Undibacterium sp. 5I1: one gene and its partner. The main gene of each other region encodes a partner of the protein of the gene in region 2 in a complex. Links are inferred from orthologs where the notes say so. Each region holds a gene or a part of one and is shown on either strand. Other genes may lie near its edges. The genes, in order: tsaD and tsaB.

Region 1 (12,446 bases), 1.7 Mb from region 2 along the record:
TTTTTACAAGTTGCATGGACTTTCGTGAAAACAGGTGAGTTGCCGAAGCATGATCATTCGCATGTTGAAGGTTTGGAAGAAGAGGTGAAAGCATGAACGCCGCCATTATTTTCGTCCTGTTGTTAGTGCTTATGTTGACTGGAATGCCGATCTCGATTTCTTTGGGCTTAACAGTATTGACCTTTTTGTTCACGATGACCACAGTTCCGATTGAGTCAGTCGCGCTGAAGCTTTTTACAGGAATCGAGAAGTTTGAAATTATGGCGATCCCGTTTTTTATTTTGGCGGGTAACTTCCTGACTCATGGAGGGGTAGCGCGGCGCATGATTAATTTTGCCGCCTCTATGGTCGGTCATTGGCATGGTGGCCTGGCATTGGCGGGTGTGATGGCTTGCGCTTTGTTTGCTGCGGTATCTGGATCTTCCCCCGCCACTGTGGTGGCGATCGGCTCCATTATTTTGCCTGCGATGGTCAAACAAGGTTATCCAAAAGGTTTTGGCGCTGGTGTCATCACAACCTCGGGCGCATTGGGTATTTTGATCCCGCCGTCGATTGTGATGGTGATGTACTCGGTATCTACCAATACTTCGGTCGGCCAATTATTTATGGCGGGAGTAATTCCGGGATTGTTACTGGCAATTTGTCTTGGATTGACGACTTGGTTTTTGGCGCGTAAGCATAATTATCCGCGTATGCCAAAAGCCAGCTGGAAAGAACGTTGGGGTTATTTCCGTAAAAGTGCATGGGGTTTGTTATTAATCGTGATCGTGATGGGCGGCATTTATACCGGGATGTTTACGCCGACCGAGGCGGCTGCCGTCTCAGCTATGTATACGTTTGTCGTAGCGGTCTTTGTGTACAAAGATATGAGTCTGGCCAAGGTGCCAAAAGTGTTGCTAGATTCTGCCGCTATGTCTGCCATGTTGTTGTACATCATCACTAACGCAGTACTGTTCTCATTTTTGATGACTAGTGAGAATATTCCGCAGGCGATGGCGGGATGGATCATGGACAAAGGTTTCGGCATGATCAGCTTCTTGTTGGTGGTCAATGTGCTGTTGCTGATGGCGGGTAATGTGATGGAGCCATCGTCGATTGTGCTGATCATGGCACCGATCTTATTCCCTGTTGCTACGAAATTAGGGATAGATCCAGTTCATTTTGGCATCATTATGGTGGTGAATATGGAGGTCGGTATGTGTCATCCACCGGTCGGGCTTAATCTTTATGTGGCATCTGGAATCACCAAAATGGGGATTACTGAGCTGACGATAGCGGTGATGCCTTGGTTGTTAACGATGATTGGTTTCTTATTGTTAATTACTTACGTGCCGCAAATTTCTACTTGGTTACCGCAGCTTGTGTACAAATAAATGTTGGATAAAACCGTATTGAGCATTGCTTAATACGGTTTTTAGAAAAATGAAGAGGAATAAATTTGTGATGTCCAGCATAATTTTATGCAATCTCAGTATTTATACTTATATGCAACAACGCCCCATTTTTGTGCAGCTTCTTTTTAAATTCGGTTTGAATGTGTGCAAATTAAGTGCTATATTCTTGGCAGATTAAAAGTTATCAAAAAAAATAAAGAGAACGAATTTACAAGGCGGTAGTGCAAAAAACGGTATCCATGCCGTACACACTGAGGAGACACGCGTTTTACTACAAGCTGAGTGCTAAAAGAGTGAGCTAGCGCTAAACAGCCCGAAACGCGAAAGATGTTTTAAAGGCGCATCCCTGATGCGCCTTTTTTCTTTGGCCTAATTGTTTTTCTTTTTGATTATTTTTTGCCTGGGATTACGATGCAAGACGACAGAGAAACCGGATTATTCTCCGCTATTGTGCATGCTCCGTTCGGCGCAATCGGCATTCGTACCGAGTCGCAGATGATCTGCGAACTGGTCTATCTCCCACCTCGCTTCGCAGAAAAATCGGCGACCGATAAGACCGCAGATAATGCCGCACAGGAAATTACCCGTTATTTTGCACAAGCCGATTTTAAATTTAATCTTCCCCTAAAACCTGTTGGTAGTCCGTTTCAGACTAAGGTCTGGCAAGCAATATCAAGCATTCCACGTGGTGAGATCAGAACTTATGGTCAGATTGCGAAACATATCCAATCAGCACCGCGCGCCGTTGGACAAGCTTGCGGTGCGAACTGGTATCCTTTGATTATTCCATGCCATCGGGTGACTGCCGCAGGTGGTTTGGGAGGCTTTGCACACCATGATGATGAGACAGGATTCCATCTGGGTGTAAAGCGCTGGTTGCTGGCACATGAGGGCGTGTCAGATACCTTTACCAAATCAACTCAGGAGACTTTGTGGAAGTGAGAACGGTAAAAGTTGAATCGGCCACTGAACCCCCGGTTGCTATCGTTTTGCCTGCACAAATACAAGAACAAATCGATCAGTTTTGCGACACTCTCTGGTTGGAAGATGGTCTCGCGAAAAATTCTTTAGAAGCCTATCGACGCGATCTGCGTTTTTTTGCCGAGTGGTTATACAGTAAGCATCAAAAGCATTTGTACCAGGCAGACGACAATCATATTTCAAGCTATGTCGCGCAGAAATACATGGTGTCGAAGGCGACTTCTGCCAACCGCCGAGTCACTGTTCTGAAACGTTTTTATCAACTTGCGTTTCGCCAAAATCTAGTCAGCACGAATCCCTGTACCCGTCTTAAATCGGCTAAACAAGCGACCCGTTTGCCACATACTTTAAGCGAGGCACAGGTAGTTGCTTTGTTGCAAGCGCCAGACGATAGCACCACCTATGGTTTGCGCGACCGGACGATGCTGGAAGTCTTATATGCCTGTGGTTTGCGCGTGACAGAGCTGGTGTCCTTACGATCTATCGAGGTGAGCTTAAATGACGGCGTATTGCGCATCACCGGCAAAGGCAATAAAACCAGATTAGTGCCATTTGGAGAAGTCGCCAGACTGTGGATAGAACGTTATCTCAGCGAAGCCAGAGCCCAAATCCTTAACGAGCAAGTAGACGATGCGTTGTTCGTCACCGCCCGCGGTGGCGCAATGACACGCCAGATGTTTTGGATACTGATCAAAAAATACGCAGCGCAAGCGGGCATACTGGCACCCTTATCCCCACACACTTTACGTCACGCATTCGCCACCCATCTGCTCAACCATGGCGCCGATTTGAGGGTTGTACAATTGCTGCTGGGGCATTCGGATATCTCAACTACCCAAATTTATACGCATGTAGCGAAAGAGCGTTTGAAGAAGCTGCATGCGTTGCATCATCCACGGGGATAAACTTAGTGGCAATATTGTTGAGCAATAGCATCATCCAGATATAATTTAATTCTGATTTTGGTATGACAGACAGAGACTATTTTGGCAAAAAAAGAACACGTATCCGAGACGCAGGCCACGCAGTTCCTGCGCAAACACAAGGCGGTTTTTTCTGAACACCCCTATGCCTATGAGGAGCATGGCGGTACCGCTGTATCTGCACGCGAATTGGGTGTTGATGAGCATGCGGTCGTCAAAACCTTGGTCATGCAAGACGACGCCGCTAAGCCTTTGATTGTGCTTATGCATGGCGACTGCAAGGTATCGACCAAAAATCTGGCGCGTCAGATCGGCTGCAAGTCAGTTGAACCCTGTAAGCCAGAGATTGCGCAAAAGCATTCAGGCTATCTGGTCGGAGGCACTTCTCCATTTGCTACAAAAAAGCAGATGCCTGTGTATGTAGAGCAGGGTATATTGACGCTGGAAAAAATTTATATCAACGGCGGCCGGCGCGGGTATCTGGTGGGAATTGCACCGCAGTTATTGGTGGAGTTGTTGCAGGCGATTTCTGTGCAATGCGCGTTAGAGGATTAAAGCTTGTATTAGCTATGTTAGGGGAGTATCAGTAAAAATACCCTATATTGTCCAGATAATTATTGGACGTTAAAATATACTGTATTGAGTATATTTAATTTAAATAGAACAAAAGAAAGAATTGCATGCCTACTTTGCTCGCGGTGATTGCCGCTTACCTTATCGGATCCGTGTCGTTTGCGGTGGTTGTCAGTCATGCGTTTGGGCTTGCTGATCCTCGTACTTATGGATCAAAAAATCCCGGTGCTACTAATGTGCTGCGCAGCGGTAATAAGGCCGCGGCAATTTTGACTTTATTGGGTGATGGATTTAAAGGTTGGTTAGCCGTTTGGTTGGCGATCAAACTGGGGCCGTCATTTGGATTGGATGATAACGCGGTTGCGCTGGTCGCAATTGCGGTTTTCATCGGACACCTTTGGCCGGTATTTTTTAAATTTGTCGGTGGCAAAGGTGTGGCAACAGCGTTGGGTGTGTTGCTGGCGCTGAATCCTTGGTTGGGTCTGGCGACTTTGGCGACCTGGGTAATTATCGCGTTTGCGTTCCGGTATTCGTCCCTTGCGGCTTTAATTGCCTCAGTGTTTGCACCGTTTTATTGTTTCTTGATGTTTGGCTTGAATATCAAACTTGCTGCTGTTGTAGTGATGAGCGCTTTATTGGTGTACCGTCACTATCAAAATATCCTGAATTTGATTAACGGTAAAGAAAGTCGCCTAGGTAGTAAAAAGACCTGATCCTATCTCGCCACAGAAAATTTCTTCAAAGCCTGATTGTTGATGTGTCATCTCCGTGCTGTGACGAAAAGTTTGCCTCGCCATTGCACTTGATATGTCTGATAATAAAAAAGCTAGGACATACTAACAATGCAGCCTAAGCCATTTGTAGTTTTTGCTTTTTCTTTCATTCAGGAGACATACTATGATTAAGAAATTTGCTTCGTCCACAATCACCTTAGTTGCAGCCTCTTTTTTTCTACTATTGAACTCAGCCTCTGCTGCGGAGCATGGTACTGCAACAGAAGCAAAAGCGATGGTGCAAAAGGTGATTGCAGCGATGAAAAAAACCAGCGTTGACGCCACCGTTGCAGAAATCAATAAGCGTGATGGGCAGTATTCAGACAAAGATCTCTATGTCGTCGTCTACGATATGGCGGGAAAAAATTTGGCGCACTTGAATCCTAAAATGGTCGGGAAAGACATGATAGAACTCAAGGACGAAGATGGAAAATCCTTCATTAAGGACAGGATTGAGATCGCTAAGAAAAAGGGCAGCGGATGGCAAGACTACCGATTCTTGAATCCTATTAGTAAACAAATAGAATCTAAGTCGATGTATGTCGAAAAATACGAAAACGTCATCATCGGTTGTGGTATCTACAAATAACCATTTTTGAGTAAGGCTATGCTTTATACATTCGGCAGATTGAGTGCAACCAGCTGAATTAAGCCGCAGCCAGCCCATGCAAAGGCCATCGAGGCCGTACATTAAAACTATAGTCCCGCTGCGCCAGAGCGGGATTTTTTTTGAGCCTCATGGCACCCGCAAAAGCGATCATCGCGCCGTTGTCGGTACAGAATTCCAGCTCTGGATAAAAAACCTGAAAGCGTTTTTTCTGTGCGGCGGCATTGAGTGCGCTGCGTAGCTGTGAGTTAGCACCGACGCCGCCGGCAATCACCAGCCGTTTCATCCCATGCTCTTTCATCGCAGTGACGCATTTTGCTACCAGTACATCCACCAAAGCATCCACAAAACCACGTGCAATATTGGCTTTGTCTTGATCACCAAGCAATCCATTGACCGAGTTAGGGTGATTTTTGACGACGGTCAGTACGGCTGTCTTCAAGCCGGAAAAACTGAAGTTTAAATCTTTGGAGTGCAACATCGGACGTGGGAATTTATACGCCAATGGATCGCCAGATTCGGCTAAACGCGAAATCGCAGGGCCGCCTGGATAAGTTAAACCAAGCAGCTTGGCAGATTTGTCGAAAGCTTCGCCGGCGGCATCGTCCAGCGTTTCTCCCAATAACTGATACTGGCCTACACCATCTACCCGCATCAATTGCGTATGACCACCGGATACCAGCAAAGCAATAAATGGAAATTCCGGCGGCTTACTCGCCAATAGAGGCGACAGCAGGTGTCCTTCAAGGTGATGTATACCTAAGACTGGCTTATCCAAGGCTAGGCCAAGTCCGCAAGCAACCGATGCGCCTACTAATAAAGCACCTGCCAGACCAGGGCCTTGGGTATAGGCAATCGCGTCAATCTGGTCACGTGACAACCCGGCATCACTCAGCACCTCTTCTAACAAAGGAATGGCGCGACGAATATGATCACGCGATGCCAGCTCTGGCACCACACCGCCGTATTCTTGATGCATCGCAATTTGTGAGTGCAAGGCATGCGACAATAAACCGTGCTCGGTGTCATACAAAGCGAGACCGGTTTCGTCACAAGAAGATTCAATGCCAAGAACGATCATAGATTTTTTTCTGGTAATTTGTAACAGAGTGGAGCGATTCTTGCATGTCTGTTCCCAACAAGTGTGTTCAACAGAACATGCCAATTTCGCGCAAGACCAGAATTATAGCGACTACTAGCAATACTACCAGCAAGCATTGGGATCAGATGACCAACCGTAAGCCTACAGATTCTGGTGCAACCCCACCCAGCCTCAAGATTGTGGTGGTGAACACGGTCGTCTTGCATGAGGATGAGCAAGACCCGCAGGTACAGGCGCAGTTGGCGCGCTCACGAGCCTTGCGCATTGGCTTACTGCAAGCTGGCTATAACATCATTGCCTCTATTCCAGGCGATTTCTACATGATAGATCGCATCGCGCAGTTACAGCCCGACATGATCATTATTGATGCAGAATCCGACTCACGCGATGTGCTGGAACACATGGTGCTGGCGACCCGCGACGCGCCCAGACCCATCGTCTTGTTCACCGAGGACGGCAATCAATCCAATATGGCTGCCGCGATGGAAGCGGGCGTTTCTGCCTATGTCGTCGCTGGCTTGCATGCCGAACGTATTAAGCCAGTGCTGGATGTTGCGATGGCGCGCTTCAATGCGGATCAAAAGTTGCGTTCCGAGCTGTCGGATACCAAGGCGAAGCTGGCAGAGCGCAAAACCATCGAACGCGCCAAAGGTTTGTTGATGGAGCGCTACCATTTGTCAGAGAACGATGCGTATCAAAAACTGCGCAAGCAAGCGATGGAAAAAAACCTGAAACTGGTCGATCTGGCGCAGCGTATGTTGGATGTCGCCGATCTTCTGGGCTGATTTTGATGCGTACAAAAATAGTGCGCCGCACAAATTAAGTGCCGCATTTACGTGCAGTCAGCGAATTTAAATCAATTTTTATTGGTAAAAGAATATTTTAAACGCTTTAAATGTAGAAAAATCCTGAAAAAAACCATGGCACGGCATTTGCATTAGGAATAGCAAGCGCCAACGATGGCGCAATTGCGAATCAGGCTAACGGCGGTCGGTTCGTATCAGACAAAGGTGTCTTTCCATGCAACTCTTTTGAGTTTGCTGGTCAGGCGCCTTTTTTTTGTCCCGATTTTTTATGCTGGAGCACAATTATGTCGAATCACAAAACACCGAAGCAGGTACGAAAGCAGGCAATCAAGCAAGCAAGTAGCGACGCAATAACTCATTCCGACAATAATGAAGGCGGTCACGATGATCAGGCAATCAATCTCAAGCGTCGTAGCGTTGTGCAAAGTGCCAGCTTACTTGCAGGAGCTAGCATGATGGGTTTATCGACAGGCGGTGTGTGGGCAGCAGGTTCCGACAAGCCGGAAAAAGAAGAAGTCCGTATTGGCTTCATCCCACTTACTGATTGCGCTTCGGTGGTCATGGCATCGGTGCTGGGCTTTGATAAAAAATACGGCATCAAAATCATACCGAGCAAAGAATCCTCCTGGGCTAGCGTACGTGACAAATTAGTCAATGGCGAACTCGATGCGGCACATTGTTTGTATGGCTTGATTTATGGCGTGCAAATGGGTGTCAGTGGTACCAAAAAAGACATGAATGTCCTCATGACCTTAAACAATAATGGTCAGGCAATCACCCTGTCCAAAAAGCTGGCAGATAAAGGCGCAGTTGATGGCCCCGGCCTCGCCAAGCTAATGCAAATGGATAAACGCGAATACACCTTCGCGCAGACTTTCCCGACCGGTACGCATGCGATGTGGTTGTATTACTGGCTAGCGACCTATGGCATCAATCCGATGAAGGATGCCAAAGTCATCACCGTACCGCCGCCGCAAATGGTTGCCAATATGCGTGTCGGCAATATGGATGGCTATTGCGTTGGCGAGCCATGGAACCATCGCGCAATTGCGGATGGCATTGGCATCACTGCTGCGACCACACAAGACATCTGGAAAGATCATCCAGAAAAAGTGTTGGGCACCACTGCTGAGTTTGTGCAAAAAAATCCGAATACTGCCAGAGCGATGACCGCCGCTATTCTAGAAGCTGGTCGCTGGATCGACGCCTCACTGACCAACAAAAATAAGATGGCAGAAACGATCGCAGATAAGTCTTATGTCAACACCTCAGTCGATGTGATCAATCAGCGTATTTTAGGTCGCTATCAAAATGGTTTGGGCAAAACCTGGGACGATCCTAACTACATGAAATTTTTTAATGATGGCGTGGTCAATTTCCCTTATCTGTCCGATGGCATGTGGTTCCTGACGCAGCATAAACGCTGGGGTTTGCTGAAGACCGATCCTGATTATCTGGCGGTTGCCAAAGCAGTGAATCGTATCGATATTTATAAAGATGCGGCGGCGATGGCAAAAGTCAGTGTGCCAAAAGAGGCGATGCGTAGTAGCAAGCTGATCGACGGCACTGTATGGGATGGGAAAAATCCAGCAGCCTATGCCGCAGCGTTCAAGATTAAAGCATAGGAGTCGTCATGAGCACACTGGTCCAGGGCGTTAATGGTGTTGTGAGCGATACGACAAACGTAGAGCAAGTATCCACCGCAAAGTTTGCTGATGAAGTAAAAGAGGTTACCGCCATGCCGAGCATAGAAAATACAGGGAGCAAAGAAAAACCTGAAAAGAAGGCCTCAAAACAACGCTCCATGCGGCCATTTTTTCTCAGTGTTTTGCCACCATTACTTGGTATTGGTTTTTTAGTGCTGGTATGGGAAATCATCGCATTTAAAACGACCTCCTTCCCATCCCCATGGGTCACTTTGCAAGAGGCTATCCATCTTTTTTCAGACCCGTTTTATCGCAACGGACCAAACGATCAAGGCATAGGTTGGAATATTTATGCGTCCCTCAAACGCGTCGCTCTAGGCTTTGGTCTGGCGGCCGTCGTCGGCATACCGTTGGGTTTTATGATCGGCCGATTCCGGTTTTTATCGGGCATGTTTAATCCTATCATCAGCTTGTTAAAACCGGTCTCACCTTTGGCATGGTTGCCTATCGGTTTGCTGGTATTTAAGTCGGCTGACCCTGCTGCAATCTGGTCTATTTTTATCTGCTCCATCTGGCCGATGATTATCAACACGGCGATTGGTGTACAGCGAGTACCACAAGATTATATGAACGTAGCGCGGGTACTTAACTTATCTGAATGGAAGATTATCACCAAGATTTTATTCCCCTCGGTATTGCCCTATATGTTGACAGGTGTGCGTCTTGCGATTGGTACTGCCTGGCTCGTCATTGTTGCAGCAGAGATGTTGACTGGCGGCGTCGGTATCGGATTCTGGGTCTGGGATGAATGGAATAATCTCAACGTTCCCCACATCATCATTGCGATTGTTGTGATTGGTTTAGTCGGTTTGGTTTTGGAACAAATTTTAGTCGCTATTGCTCGTGCTTTCACTTATGAAGAGGTATCGTCATGACCGCATCCGAACTCCTCACGATAGAAGAACAATCTAAAGACCCTGCGGGCGATCAAAAATATATTGAAGTTAATCAAGTCGAGATGATGTTCAATACCAAAAAAGGTAGTTTCCATGCGCTGCGTGACATTAATCTCAAAGTCCGCAAAGGCGAATTTATTACCCTGATTGGTCACTCTGGTTGCGGTAAATCCACTTTGCTCAATTTGATTGCTGGTTTAACTGTCGCCACATCCGGTACTTTGCTTTGTGCACACAGAGAAATTTCTGGGCCTTCACCAGAGCGTGGGGTGGTATTTCAAAACCATTCTTTGCTCCCTTGGTTGACCTGCTATGAAAATATTTATCTGGCAGTCGAGCGGGTTTTTGGCGCAGCCGAAAATAAAACCAAACTACAAAAACGCACCATGCAAGCACTGGCACTGGTTGGTTTAACCCATGCAGAAAAAAAGCGTCCGAATGAAATCTCCGGCGGGATGAAGCAACGCGTCGGTATCGCCCGCGCCCTCGCCATCGAGCCCAAAGTTTTACTGATGGATGAGCCTTTCGGCGCACTCGATGCACTCACCCGCGCCCACTTACAAGACGAACTGTTGAAGATTGTCGCCAAAACCCAATCCACGGTCGTGATGGTGACGCATGATGTGGACGAGGCAGTCTTGCTGTCTGATCGTATCGTGATGATGACCAACGGTCCGGCAGCGACCATTGGTGAAATTCTCAGTGTGAAATTAGACCGGCCACGCGAACGGGTAGAGCTATCGCAAAATCCGCAGTACGCCGAATATCGCAGTGCCGTGTTGGAGTTTTTGTATCACAGGCAATCGCATCCATCAAAAGATGCAGCTTAAAACTAATACAAAACTGACATAGAGACAGATGTTCTGTGTCCGCTGGCAGACAGTGATTTGAGGAGTAATGAATGAAAAAGCTTAAGTTGGTGATGGTAGGCAACGGTATGGCCGGCGTCCGCACCCTAGAAGAATTACTGAAGATCGCACCTGATCTGTATGACATTACCGTATTCGGCGCAGAGCCGTATGCCAATTACAACCGGATATTATTGTCCCCCGTTCTGGCAGGTGAACAGACGATACAAGACATCATGCTCAATGATGTGGACTGGTACGAGCAAAACAATATCACTCTGCATCTGGGTAAAAAGATCGTCAAGATTGATCGGGTAAAACGTCTGGTGATTGCCGAGGATGGTACTCAGACCGAATACGATCGCTTATTACTGGCAACTGGCTCCACGCCATTTATGTTGCCAGTGCCGGGCAAAGATTTAAAAGGAGTGATTGCCTATCGTGACATCCACGACACTAACACCATGATAGAGGCGGCGACCCAGCATCAACATGCGGTAGTGATCGGCGGCGGCTTGCTGGGATTAGAAGCGGCGAATGGTCTGAAGTTGCGCGGCATGGATGTCTCCGTTGTGCATTTGCCAGGTTGGTTGATGGACAGACAATTAGATCCAGTCGCCGGTGGCATGCTAAGAAAATCACTGGAAGATCGCGGCCTCAACTTCTTATTAGAAAAAAATACAGAAGCGATTATCGGCGACGAACATGGTCACGCCAAAGCGATTCGCTTCTCGGATGGTCTAGAAATTCCCGCACAGTTGATTGTGATGGCAGTTGGGATTCGCCCCAACACCGCATTAGCAGAATCCGCAGGTATTTATTGCAACCGGGGCATCATCGTCAATGACACCATGCAAACCTACGATCCAAGGATTTATTCCGTCGGTGAATGTGTCAATCATCGCGGTACGGTGTACGGTTTAGTTGCACCTCTGTTTGAAATGGCCAAAGTATGTGCGACGCATTTAGCCAACTTTGGCATTGGTCGTTATCAGGGGTCCGTCACCTCTACCAAACTCAAAGTCACTGGCATTGATTTGTTTTCTGCTGGTGAATTTATGGGTGGCAAAGATACCGAAGAAATTATTTTGTCCGACCCGATAGGTGGCGTTTACAAAAAACTAGTGCTTAAAGATGACAAGCTGATTGGCGCTTGCCTCTACGGTGATACGGTGGACGGTAGCTGGTATTTTTCTTTGCTACGCGAAGGTAAAAACATCTCTGAAATTCGTGACACGCTGATGTTTGGCGAATCCAATACCGGTCGTCCTGGCGATGTCGGACATGAAGGTTTTACCAAAGCAGCTGCGATGCCAGATACCGCCGAGGTCTGCGGTTGCAATGGTGTGTGCAAAGGTGCGATCGTTAAAGCGATTAAAGAGAAGGGCTTGTTTACGCTGGAAGATGTGCGCAAACATACCAAGGCATCAGCCTCTTGCGGCTCATGCACGGGATTGGTGGAGCAGATCATTATGTTCACTGCGGGTGGCGATTATTCCAAACCGAATAAAGCCAAAGCCATGTGTAGCTGCACCGATCATACGCATCAGGAAGTCCGTGATGCGATCAAAAAAGAGAAGCTATTGACGGTAATCTCCACCATGCAAACCATGGCATGGCGCACACCAAACGGCTGTTCATCTTGTCGGCCTGCGATCAATTATTATTTGATTTCTACATGGCCGCGTGAGGCGATCGACGATCCGCAATCGCGCTACATCAACGAACGTTCGCACGCCAATATTCAAAAAGATGGCACCTATTCTGTCATTCCGCGTATGTGGGGTGGCGAGACCAATGCCCGCGACTTGCGCCGGATCGCCGACGTCGTTGATAA
Region 2 (12,531 bases):
CACCATCACGCAAGAACCCGCAACCTGCGTGTCGTGCTGCGACAAAAACAGAGCGGACGGGTTGGAAACACCTTTCAAGCCACGTTCAGTCATGGCAAAAACGCCCAGCTCATTGACCGCACCGAAACGGTTTTTGATCGCGCGCACCAGACGGAAACTGGAATGGGTATCGCCTTCAAAATACAGCACGGTGTCCACAATATGCTCCAGCACGCGCGGTCCCGCCAGTGCGCCCTCTTTGGTGACATGGCCGACCAGAATCATCGTGATATCCATGGTCTTGGCAATCCGCGTCAGTTGCGCTGCGCACTCTCTGACTTGCGCTACCGATCCGGGTGCGGAGCTTAAAGCATCCGAATACATGGTTTGAATGGAGTCAATCACCACCACCTGCGGTTTGTGGTCTGCCAGCGTGTTGAGGATTTTCTCCAGCTGAATCTCTGCCTGTAACTTTAAATCACTGGCATCAACCGCCAGACGTTTGGCACGCAAGGCAATCTGGGAGCCGGACTCCTCACCGCTGACATATAGCACTTTTTTGACCTTAGATAAATTGGCCAGCGCCTGTAACAGCAAGGTCGATTTACCAATCCCCGGATCACCACCGATTAGCACTACTCCGCCGGCAACCAGACCACCGCCCAGCACCCTGTCAAATTCATCAATACCGGTACCAAAACGTGGAATTTCTTCTGCATCGATTTCAGACAGATTCAGTACAGGCGCAGTCTGCGCCAGACTTTGTGGTTTGGCAGAATAGCGATTGACGCTGGTTTCGATAATGGTTTCTACCAAGGTATTCCATTGCTGGCAGGACGGGCATTGCCCTGCCCATTTATTGACGATGCCACCGCATTCGGTACAGGTGTAATTGGTTTTTGGTTTGGCCATGGTCTAAACAAATAAATTCATCAAAAAACGTGGATGTCGACTTTAACAATTAGCTTCAAAAATAAACTTTAAAAAATACGCTTTAAAAAATAAGCTCTAACTACAGCGACAATACAATCTAAATTTGGTGCGTCGCAACAATAAATCCGCTTGCCAATAAATTGCCAATCAATCGCAAACTAAACTTAGCAAAGCTAGTTTGGTATATTGACAAAACTACTGATAGTTTAACCAGTATTGTAAAACTTGCCCCATGTAAATCACAAATATTCTTGGTTTTTCATGGTATAAAGCGAGTCGGTGACATTACGTAACAGGCATATAAAAAGAATGAAACGCGGTTTTTATACGATCATGGCGGCGCAGTTTTTTTCGTCGCTCGCAGATAACGCTTTATTAATTGCAGCCATCGCTTTGTTGGTGTCCATGGAGTCACCCGAATGGATGCCTCCCTTCCTCAAACTCTTCTTTGTCTTGTCGTATGTGCTGTTGGCACCTTTTGTCGGCGCTTTTGCAGATTCGCTTCCCAAAGGCAAAGTCATGTTCTTTACCAACCTGATCAAAGTGTTTGGTTGCGGCTTAATGTATTGCCGAGTTCATCCTCTACTGGCTTATGCGGTGGTCGGGTTTGGCGCCGCGGCCTACTCCCCAGCTAAATACGGCATCTTGACCGAATTATTACCCCCAGAGAAATTAGTTGCCGCCAATGGCTGGATTGAAGGCTTAACCGTGTCCTCCATCATTCTTGGCACGGTATTAGGTGGTGCGCTAGTCAACCCGCACAATGCGGCAATGTTACTGAACTTAGATTTCCCCTTCATCGATTTTAATATTTCTACAGCGACGCAAGCGGCGATTTGTGTGATTACCGCCTGCTATGCTCTGGCCGCTTTATTCAATTTACGGATACCTGATACCGGCGTCTGTTACGTACATCAAGAACGCAACCCAGCAAAATTGGTAGAAGATTTTGCTAACTGCTTCGTCAATTTATGGAAAGATAAATTAGGCCAAATTTCTCTAGCCATCACGACTTTATTTTGGGGTGCCGGTGCGACTCTGCAATTTATCGTTTTGAAATGGGCGCAAAGTGCGTTGAAAATGCCATTAGACAAAGCAGCAGCATTACAAGGCGTAGTCGCAGTCGGGATTGCATTAGGCGCAGTAGCAGCAGCGCGATTTGTTCCGTTAAAAAAATCATTGACGGTAATGCCATTAGGTATTGCGATGGGCTTGACGGTAATGAGCATGACTTTAGTCACCAATGTGTGGGTGGCTTATCCATTGCTCATCGTAATTGGCGCACTGGCCGGTTACTTTGTGGTTCCGATGAATGCTTTATTGCAGCATCGCGGACATGTGTTGATGAGCGCAGGACATTCCATCGCGGTACAAAACTTTAATGAGAACCTCTCAGTACTGACTATGCTGGGACTGTATGCCCTGCTGATTTCTCTCAACGTCAGTATTTATTTTGTGATCATCCTGTTTGGTCTGTTTATGGCCAGCACGATGTATTTAGTGATGCGCAAACATCAGTTGAACCAACTGGAGTTTGATTCAGTTGCTTTGATTGGTGAGCATAAGCACCCTTGTCAGCCAACGCCTTAAAAAATCCCATTTTTTAAGACAGGTCTTGTCAAGCACAAGTAACGCTAATCACTTCAATGTGATCACTGATATCTGTCCTGCGCAAGATCTAGCCACTGCTCCGGTACCACCATGCCGCGATGCGTTTCCTGCATCAGATCGCCGTTTTCACGCATGATTGCCAACATCACCGGCATGTTTTGCAATTGAAAACGGCGCTGTATTTCATCCAATAACATTGCCTGATTCAGCACCTGCTCCGGCTTGGTTTGCGCTGGTGCCAGCCATGACATACGCTCCAAAACCACGCCATGCTCTATCGCCATAGCCGCCATATCTTGCAGCGTCCACCAATAACCACAGCAGTGTTCAGGCGCGATCTCTGGCGGCGCATTAGCAGAGGCAATCATCGGCTGACGATAGAATAACCAGCCCTTGATCAATGCCTGAGTACTGATCACGGCTCGCTGCAATAAAGCTTGCGCAGCAGCGTGGTGAGATAACAGCAATTGTTGATTAAAAAGTTTGTCCGCTTTTTTGGCAAAGGTATCAAGCTGATTGGGGCCAATATAGTCGTCTAGTGCAAACTTGCTACGGGTCTGATCCAGATCACCGACGAACAAATACATCTTGGTGGCCAGTTCCCAGTGGACGAATCCCCGGGCGTCATTTAATAAAAAATCAAACTCACCCAATGTCACTTGCTTTGCACCTTGTACTTGCAGATTTTGGGCAAAGAGTAAATTTTGTAGCCCTGACAAACTTTGATGATTCAGAAAAAACGCCAGTAAGTTTTCAGCATAATGTCCTAGCCTGCGATGCTTGTGTACCGCCAAGGCGTCATGCAAAACCTGGGGATATTGATCAAGCTGGTTAATCCAGCTTAATAATTGTTGTGGATCAGGCAGCGCAATGTGGGCAATCTGTCCATGCCAGCGGGATGCGCTGATTGAACCTGTTGGATCGGTTGAATCTGGTGTTGCGTATTCAGCGGTATCGCTCGCAAGCAAGTTGGGCGAGGTCAGCATCCATACCAGCGCGCGCACATGCGGGTCTTGCAGATGCTGCCATTGTTGATGAAACTGTTTCTGGTAGGTTTGCATCCAAGCTCAGTTTCAAAAAAACTCAGTTCCAAAAATTGATAGCTTCAGGTCGATGCCAACATAGTCGACGATGCCACCGCAGTGGTCTGTGCGATTGCCTGTAGCGCCAGACAAAGGTCTTCCCAGGTTTTACTTTTCTCAGTTGGCTTGCGTAGTAAATACGCTGGATGGTAAGTCACGACCAAAGGTAAATCCTGATAATGATGAATCGAGCCGCGCAACTTTCCGACGGGAGTTTCAGGATTTAAATCCAGCAATGAAATCGCTGCCGTCTTACCCAGCGCAATAATAATTTCTGGCTGTATCAATGCAATTTGACGCTTTAAATACGGCAAGCAGGCAGCGACTTCTTCGGGTGCGGGCGCTCGGTCCTTGCCCTGGGCATCGGTCGGACGACACTTGACGATATTGGCGATATAAGTATTAGTGCCACGTTGCATACCCAAAGCGCGCAGGATGTTGTCTAGTAGCTGCCCGGCGGGTCCGACAAAAGGTAGCCCTTGTAAATTCTCGTTATAGCCTGGCCCTTCACCAACAAACAACCACTTCGCATGTTGATCACCGACACCGAACACCGTCTTGGCGCGACCTTCGCACAAATGACAGGCGCGGCAGTTAGAGACTCTGGCTTCTAATGCGACCCAATCCAGTTCGGCAGTAGGCGTTGATGGGTTGACTGAGATTGCTGTTAATGACCGGTGTGCTTGATCTGGGGATTGCTCAGACGATAGATCAGACTCGCGACCAGCGCGGGCAATGATTTCCGGGGATATGATGGCACCTGCCTGCGCAGCGTCAATGCCAGAATGGGCATCAGCATCGACGTTAGCTTCACGCAATTTCCAGACAGGTCCGATACCCAGCTCTGCCAGCATTGCATCGTGTTGCTTTGGATTGTTATGTTCTGGGGTGTTCATGATGGCTTAGTTGACGGCTTAGTTGATAGCAAATTAGATAAGATTGAATAAAGTTGAAACGAGTCTAATTTATGATAAAAATAGCAGGGGCGTTTGGGATATTACGAAATCCTTCCCCCAAATTAAATATACTCCCCATTATTTTTACTAAAAATGCCTTATTAACCAATGAATCCATGGACAACTTAACCATACTCGTCACCAGTATAATAATTCACTACAATTTAAAATAACGAGATTTACAACTCTATTCGCATCACAATCGCATCTTCACGCAGATTGTCGTGGGCGGGATAGTAGGCTTTGCGACGCCCGATTTCTTTAAAGCCATACCGCTGATACACCTCAATCGCGCGCTGATTACTGATCCGCACTTCTAGCAAAATCGCCAGACACTGCTTCTCCCGTGCCATTGCTACCATATTGTCCAACATCAAACGAGCATAACCCAAACCCTGATGCTCGGCACTTACGGCAAGATTCAGCAAATGCATCTCATCGACGACAGGCATTAATAAAAAATAGCCGATCAGTTTTTGCGACGGATCACGCAAACCGGTCAAATGATAAGCGCTATACAAAGAATCTAAAAAATTGCCGCGCGACCAGGGATGTGAGTAGACCTGATTTTCTATCGCTAAGACATCATCGATATCCTCAAAACCAAGCCGGCTAAAAATCAAGTTGCCCTGCATTAGCTCGCCGCTTTCAATTGCATGCGCTCTGCGGTAGTCAATGCGATTTTGTTACGCAAGTACAGCGGCTGCGCTTGCGATGCATCCAGACCACGCCCCGCAAGATAATCGGGTAAAGCGAGTTGCGCTATTTGCCTTGCATGCGGCATGCAAGCTATCTGCAGATGTGCCGAAAACGATTCAGCAATGCTGACATTTTCAGGCAGCACAACGCCTTGCCCAAGCGCAAATACCAGCGAGCTACTATCTGATAAGTCGCTATCAACGACAGCCCTGACCTCCTCCACTTTTGATAAAGTCGGCGCTACCGTCACCTGCCATACGCTGTTTAGATAGCGATATTGCGCCCAATACACCTCGCCCATGCGGGCATCAAGTACCGCAACATAATCAACGACATCATTTGATAAGACATGTTGCTGGCGCGCGGATTCTGCCATTGCCTGCAAACTCACGACGGGCAATATCGGCAAGTTGGCACCAAAAGCCAAGCCTTGCACAATCCCGCATGCAGTTCGTACACCGGTAAAAGCCCCGGGACCACAACCAAAAGCAATCGCATCACATTGTTTTAGCGACAAACCTGCCTCCAGCAATAAGGCTTGTATGGCAGGCAAAATACCTTGGGAATGGGTCTGTACCCCCGTCAGTTCACGAATGATCAGAGTATCGCCGATTAGCAAAGCAGCAGAAGCAAGTTCTGTCGAAGTTTCAATAGCAAGAAGTGTTGTCATACCCGTATTTTACAGGGCGCGAAGGCAATCCCAAACTCTGATGTTTGAATCCGCTTAAATCAAGCGCGCCAAGCCGGAATAACATCAGTTCGGTTAAAATGTCAGGCATGAACTTAGCAACGAACACTGAAGACTTGGCACTCATCAAACGCCAATTAACGAGCAAACAATGGCTAGTAGCCTGCTTATGCGCAGCCTGGTGCGACACCTGCACAGCCTATCGGATCGCATTCGATCAATTGGCCGAACAGCATCCCGATGTCTGTTTCGCCTGGATAGACATAGAAGATCAGGCGCACTTAGTGGACGAAATCGATATTGAAAACTTCCCTACCATCTTGATACAACATCAAGACACAGTGCATTTTTTTGGCACCATGCTGCCAGACACAATGCAATTGCATCGCTTGTTAAAGTCAATCATGGCGTCTCATACAGGTACTCAGCAAGAGGCTGGCAAGATCGCAATGAATACTACCCGGAACGACACAGCCGCCACAAAATCCACCGCACATCAAGGCATACCAAGTGGCTGGAGCTTGCGCCAATTGATTGTTAATGATGCCTGAGGCTGGACTTGCGCAGCATTGATTCCAGTGCGATGGCTTTGCCACCCTTGCCTGCGAGTTGATCTGCCAGGGCATTGATGCGGTCTACGCGTCACGCGCCGAGTACGAGCTTTGCTCCCAGTTCACTAAGATGCAAAGCAGTCGCTTCGCCAAAACCACTGCTTGCGCTGGTAATGACGACAACTTTTCCTTCGATGTTATTGCTCATGAATAACTCCTGTTTGATGATAAATTCGTCATTCACATAGAGGAACGACGAGCTTAAAAACTGCCTTAAATCCTTAAGCATCGTTTTATAAAACACGTAGAAAAAGTAAGAAAACCTTTCCTTTTCTGAGCGCAAAGTAAATTTTTCTCTGTGCTCTATATCGTTTTAATGTGACCGCACCGAATATCACCAGTCACAATCTGCTAAGTAATTCCACACGTATATAAAAAATCTCTTTTGCTATATGAATATGGGATTTGTGAAAAATCCTTATTGCTTCGCATAATCGTGTGGCGATATGTGCCGAAGCTTATGGACTCTGCGGGTATTGCAGATTCAACTACGGATTTGCATTTCACGTCTTACATAGAATAAGACGGTGCTCATCCGTGGTTCACAGAGGAGACAAAAAATGAATGACTATCTGAGCTTCATCGGTCGTTGCATGGCGATCGTCAGTGTTGCGTTGGTATGTGCAGTTGTATCACCCGCGCAGGCCGCGCCGAAGACCATACAGAACGACGTATTTTGGAAGGATACAAGCAAAAATCCCATCTATTCTCAAGGCGGTGGCATTCTTAAAGTAGGAGACATTTATTACTGGTATGGGGTCAAGTACAACGGCGCGGTGACTTATGCTGCCAACCCTGTCGCCAAGAACTCTGATATCAGCTTCAATGCGATTACCGCTTATTCTTCGACCGATCTGGCGACCTGGAAATTCGAAGGCAATATGATGAGTGCCGGTGCGGCGGGCAGCGTGCTCGATCCGTCCAACTGGATCGGCCGTATGGGCGTCGTTTATAACAGTAATACCAAAAAATATGTGTTGATTACCCAGTACTACAGCACGGCAACCGGTAATGCAATCTTGTTTGCAACCAGCGACTCACCTGCCGGGTCCTTCATCTATCATCATGTGCAGACACAGATCACCAATGTTGGCTCAACCGGTACAGGTGATCAGACCGTATTTACTGACGATACTGGTTTGTCCTATCTGATTTTCAGTAACGCGGGTGGACGCGCTAACGCTTATGTAGCCGCTTTGCGTGCCTCTGATTCGCTCAATATAGAGCCAGCTTCGCTAATCTCGACCAGTACCACTGGAGGGCGCGAAGGCAATGCCATGTTCAAATACAACGGTACCTATTATTTCTGCTCGTCAGACTTACATGGATGGAACGCTTCGCACACGTATTATCTCAAGGCCAATTCAATACTGGGGCCGTACACAGCAGAGGCTGTGATGGGTGGAACAGATGCCGACTTCTCGCATGTGACTCAAACCGGTTTCTTTATTCCAGTTAATGGTAGATCCGGTACGACAATCCTATTTGCAGGTGATCGTTGGAGCGACTTCGCTGGTAACGGGCTAGGCTACAATCAATGGATGCCAATATCGTTTAGCGGGACGACACCGACGCTCAACTCCGTCAGCCAGTTTAATCTGGATGCGGCAACTGGCGTCTGGACAGTGGGTGCGGGCAATAACTATATTCTCAACCCCAGCTTTGAAGCCGACAGGGTCGCGCAGAACGATCTGGCTGGCTGGTCGACCTGGACTAATCTGACAGGCGGCGCAAATCCGAACTCGAATGTACTCGGTGGACATACTGGACGCTGGTCGATGAAGCTAAGCTACACGACAGCTTATAGCGCCAGCCGCTATCAGAGTCTGACTGGCCTGCCGAATGGAACCTATACTCTGAAAGCCTGGGTCATGAGCAGCGGTGGACAAAGTATCGCTCAGATCTATGTCAAGAATTTTGGCGGATCAGAGCTGAACGTGGGATTCAACACAGCGATTTCAAACTGGCAGCAAGTGACAATACCGAACATCGTCGTTAGCAACGGAAAGATCGACTTGGGACTCTATACGGTTGCCAGCGCGAATAATTGGGTGATCGCTGATGACTTCAGTCTGATAAAAAACTGAGCGCTGTACGATAAGGATTTGAACTTACTCGCTTAATGCGCAATGATCATTCTGGATAAAGCATCCCGGATGATCACTTAGCATCAGTGAGCAAATATATCGCGTTCATATGACGTTGCTGACGGAGCGATGCATAATGCATATCGCTGCAATCCTGATGATGTAAATTGAATTGACAATGACATGATGAATTTATTTTGCTTGACCAAAAATCTTATAGTAACGATCGTATTCCTGGCGATCTTATCGCCGGTTCATGCGACTACCAAAGTATCCAGTAGCGATAAAAATTTACAATACACGGGGCGGATTGATTTCAGCAATGTCTATGCACCAAGCCTGTCTTGGCCAGGTTCCAGCGTTGCTGGAAACTTTACCGGCCAATATTTATCAGTCACTTTGGTCGATCAATTTGGAGGAAATTACTTCAATGTCTTCATCGATCACGACTTAAACCACCCGATGATATTAAAAGCAGAAACAGGTGAAAAAACCTATCTAATTGCTGACAATCTGGCGCCAGGAAAACACAGCTTTTTGCTGACAAAACGCACTGAGGGTGAGGATGGCGCGACTGCAATCAAAGAATTTATATTAGCGGATGGTGCCGGATTGTTACCGCCACCCGTCAGACTAAAACGGAAGATTGAATTTTTTGGCGACTCGATCACCAGTGGAATGGGCAATGAATCCCCCGATGGTGCCCCAGATAATCTGGCGAAAGATAAAAATAACTTTATGGCGTATAGCGCAATCACGGCGCGCAATCTCAATGCAGAAGTCCATGTCACGTCGCAAAGCGGTATAGGCGTGATGGTGAGTTGGTTTCCATTTGTCATGCCGCAGTTCTACGATCAGTTAAACGCGTATGGACGCAACGATACTAAATGGGATTTTTCAAGCTGGACGCCTGATGTGGTGGTGATCAATTTATTCCAGAATGATCGTTGGTTAATTGAGATAGAGCATCGCTTAAACCCTGAACCTTCGGATGAGCAGCGCATTCAGGCCTATGTCGACTTTGTAAAAACTATTCGTAGCAAATATCGTGACGCGTATATTGTGTGCGCCTTAGGCAGCATGGATGCGGCCAAGGACGGATCGAAGTGGCCAGGCTATATTACTGCGGCAGTGACGCGAATTAAGAACGAAAATAACAAGGAAAAAATAGACACTATTTTCTTCCCATACACCGGTTATGACGCGCATCCACGAGTAAAGCAACATCAAACTAATGCCGCTTTGCTAAGCACTTTGATCAAACAAAAAATGAAATGGTGAGCTCGGCTTTTTAGTTTAAACGTGTTGGGATTTAAATTGCTTGCATGCCTTAAATGGATAAATCGCGGAACTGATATGGACAGGCCCAGGCAATACGGTATTCAAGCATTGAGTGAACAAATGAGTCACAAAATCCTTAGGACAAAAGAAAAAAGGGACTAGATTTGCATCTAGTCCCTTGAATCTGGTGCGGCTGGCAGGAATCGAACCCACGACCCCTTGGTTCGTAGCCAAGTACTCTATCCAGCTGAGCTACAGCCGCGAAGATCGACAGCATAGCATAGCAATTGAAAAATACAAAGCTAAGCGGTGGCAAAAATCCTCTACATTGCATTAATAATGGCCAACATCACCAAAATTAAGTATCAAAAACTAATTTAAAGCAGGACTTACTACATTTCCAAATGAATAAAATACTATGCTAATTATTCAATGATTTATTGCGCTGCTTTGTTTAGCCTGCTTCCATCTTGATCGCCTTTACGCAAAAACATAATCCTCTCTGCGCTACTTGGATGGCTGGATAAGTAAGGATTACTTGCACTATGATTTTTTTCTAAATCGGCAAATAAATCTGCTAGCGCATTGGAGCTGATACCATTTTTTTCCAACATCGCCAAGGCATAAGCATCCGCTTCGCGCTCGGCATCGCGGGAATATTTTAAATCTAATAGCAAAGGCGGCAAGCTGGCAACAGCGGTAGAAACATCGCCGAACAAGGCGACGGCAACGGCGGCAACGGCCGAGCTTTGTATCACCCGACGGCTTAAGTGACGTTCGTGCAAATGCCCCAGTTCATGCGCTAGTACGCCCATGATTGCATCATCGTTATGAGATAAATTAACTAGCTCATCGGTCAAAATAATTTCGCCCGAAGGCAAGGCCAGTGCGTTGGGACCAATTTTACTTTTGCGAAATAATAGTCGATAAGCTGGACTATCGTCTTCGACTGGTCGCAGGCGAGCAAAGCGTGTACTCAGCTCATTTTGTCTTTCCACAGAAAGCTTAGTCGGGCTAAAAAAATGCTCATCTAAAAATGTCAGTGCGCCATCACCTAAAGCCCGTTCTACTTTTTCTGGCAGAGCAAAAGCGACTATTTTTGCAGCTGCAGGCAAGGCATAAACATACAGCAAGCTAATCAACACCACCGTACTGACAACAGCAATCAAGGTCGCACGCCAGCTTTGTTGCATGCGTACGATCAGGCTGTCACTATGCCCGGTGGCTGACAATAAATTAGCTAAGGCTGCCAGCATTTCTGGGTCGCTTACTTCGAGGTAAGCACCGTCAGGGAAAGTAACTTTACGCACCTTATTGGAGGTGCGTTCTGATACACGCAATTGATCCAGCGGACACTCTAGTTGCACATCGCCAGTCAACTGCGCAATCTGCCCGACCACTTCTAAATAGACGTGGTGGGCACGCGATGTTCTGCCATCAAAATAATTTGCTGCAACTGGCATCATAGAGATAAATCAAAGTCCAATAAATCCGCCATACCTTCACCGGTAGCAGAGACCTGCGCGGCTTCGTCGGCTACAAATTGGTCTAAACCATCACCAATTTCAATCGAGATAGATTCCAGACGGTAACGCATCATACGTATTTGAGCGAAGGGAATAAACAAACCCAAGGTACAAACAATAGCGAGCAAATTCGTGAGATAAATGAAAGTGACACGTCCCCACTTCATATGGCTATACATTTGTCGATTGCCAAGCTTAGTGTGATTCCAGATCAGATTCTGTATCAAGCTTAAAAACAAGGGAACAATCGCGAACAACCAAAAATAAAGTGAAAATACCAACCCAATCAGACCAACTATTAGATGTGGCGCAAACTGCCCTGCCTGTTTGGCAGCAATTACCGCCGCGATTGGCGCCGAAAACGCTAGACATATCACGATAATACCCGCAATAAAAATAGAAAATCCGATTAAATAATTCAGATAAAAGCGCGATATTTTTGCGTCGAAAGAAAAATGCGTTGTACCAAAACGACTCTCATTATGCTGGAACTGCTTAATCCGTTGATGCACCAAAGGTACCAGGGTGTACAAGCTGATCAAGGCAAAAAATGGCCACATTAAATAATTGATATAAGCCTGCTTGGCGGTACCACGAAAACCAAAACGCACACCGCGGAAACTGGAGTTATACAGTTTAAATTGCAGACTTTTCCAGAGCAACCAAGGCATCACTGCACTTAGCGCAATCAACATCAAAAAGCCAAAACCGGTAGAAAACTTAAAAGCAAAGTGATACAGCGTTACAAAAACAAACGCCACAATACGACCTTTTAAAATCGCAATCGGATTACCGTGATATTCAAAACTAGCCCCTGCAAGCTGGGTACTCGAATAAAAATAATGATTTCTTCTTACTTTAGCCCAGGCTGAATAAATGCCCAAGGTGACGATGGTCAGTAAAAGATTGACGATCCAGATACGAAAATATTCGCCGCCTGTTCCGGTAAAACTTAAAGAGACTTTTGAGGAATCCGTATTGGTTTGCATCATGCCACCTCGTTTGCCAGTTTAATCATTGCGACATTGTTATCATAATTATTGATGGCAGTCGTCTCAAAACAGACGCCCAGAAACCT

Evidence for each region.
Region 1: the proteins of tsaB (region 2) and tsaD are in contact, whole or in part, in a solved structure (PDB 4WQ4), measured with the Escherichia coli proteins. The link is inferred for Undibacterium sp. 5I1 from one-to-one orthologs.

What each region holds. Positions count from the first base shown.
Region 1 is NZ_JAVIWI010000001.1:2,710,006-2,722,451, reverse strand. The notes cover bases 4,313-7,158. They hold tsaD (tRNA (adenosine(37)-N6)-threonylcarbamoyltransferase complex transferase subunit TsaD), read right to left. Parts: upstream 6,333-7,158; coding sequence 5,292-6,332; downstream 4,313-5,291. Other genes in these bases: RGU72_RS11975 (ANTAR domain-containing response regulator), read left to right, coding at 6,479-7,138; RGU72_RS11985 (cache domain-containing protein), read left to right, coding at 4,769-5,233; plsY (glycerol-3-phosphate 1-O-acyltransferase PlsY), read left to right, coding at 4,313-4,584. In the rest of the region: RGU72_RS12015 (TRAP transporter small permease), read left to right, coding at 1-96; RGU72_RS12010 (TRAP transporter large permease subunit), read left to right, coding at 93-1,373; RGU72_RS12005 (methylated-DNA--[protein]-cysteine S-methyltransferase), read left to right, coding at 1,806-2,336; site-specific tyrosine recombinase XerD, read left to right, coding at 2,378-3,280; ybaK (Cys-tRNA(Pro) deacylase), read left to right, coding at 3,362-3,853; more of plsY, read left to right, coding at 3,979-4,312; RGU72_RS11970 (CmpA/NrtA family ABC transporter substrate-binding protein), read left to right, coding at 7,612-8,784; ntrB (nitrate ABC transporter permease), read left to right, coding at 8,793-9,740; RGU72_RS11960 (ABC transporter ATP-binding protein), read left to right, coding at 9,824-10,591; nitrite reductase large subunit NirB, read left to right, coding at 10,663-12,446.
Region 2 is NZ_JAVIWI010000001.1:1,006,045-1,018,575, reverse strand. The notes cover bases 4,064-6,994. They hold tsaB (tRNA (adenosine(37)-N6)-threonylcarbamoyltransferase complex dimerization subunit type 1 TsaB), read right to left. Parts: upstream 5,931-6,994; coding sequence 5,196-5,930; downstream 4,064-5,195. Other genes in these bases: RGU72_RS04275 (thioredoxin family protein), read left to right, coding at 6,038-6,499; rimI (ribosomal protein S18-alanine N-acetyltransferase), read right to left, coding at 4,741-5,196; RGU72_RS04290 (uracil-DNA glycosylase), read right to left, coding at 4,064-4,501. Outside these bases: DNA repair protein RadA, read right to left, coding at 1-891; lysophospholipid transporter LplT, read left to right, coding at 1,222-2,502; RGU72_RS04295 (DUF1853 family protein), read right to left, coding at 2,565-3,584; more of RGU72_RS04290, read right to left, coding at 3,629-4,063; RGU72_RS04265 (family 43 glycosylhydrolase), read left to right, coding at 7,120-8,646; RGU72_RS04260 (SGNH/GDSL hydrolase family protein), read left to right, coding at 8,830-9,927; RGU72_RS04250 (M48 family metallopeptidase), read right to left, coding at 10,365-11,390; RGU72_RS04245 (YjgN family protein), read right to left, coding at 11,390-12,442. UniProt on the Escherichia coli protein: Required for the formation of a threonylcarbamoyl group on adenosine at position 37 (t(6)A37) in tRNAs that read codons beginning with adenine.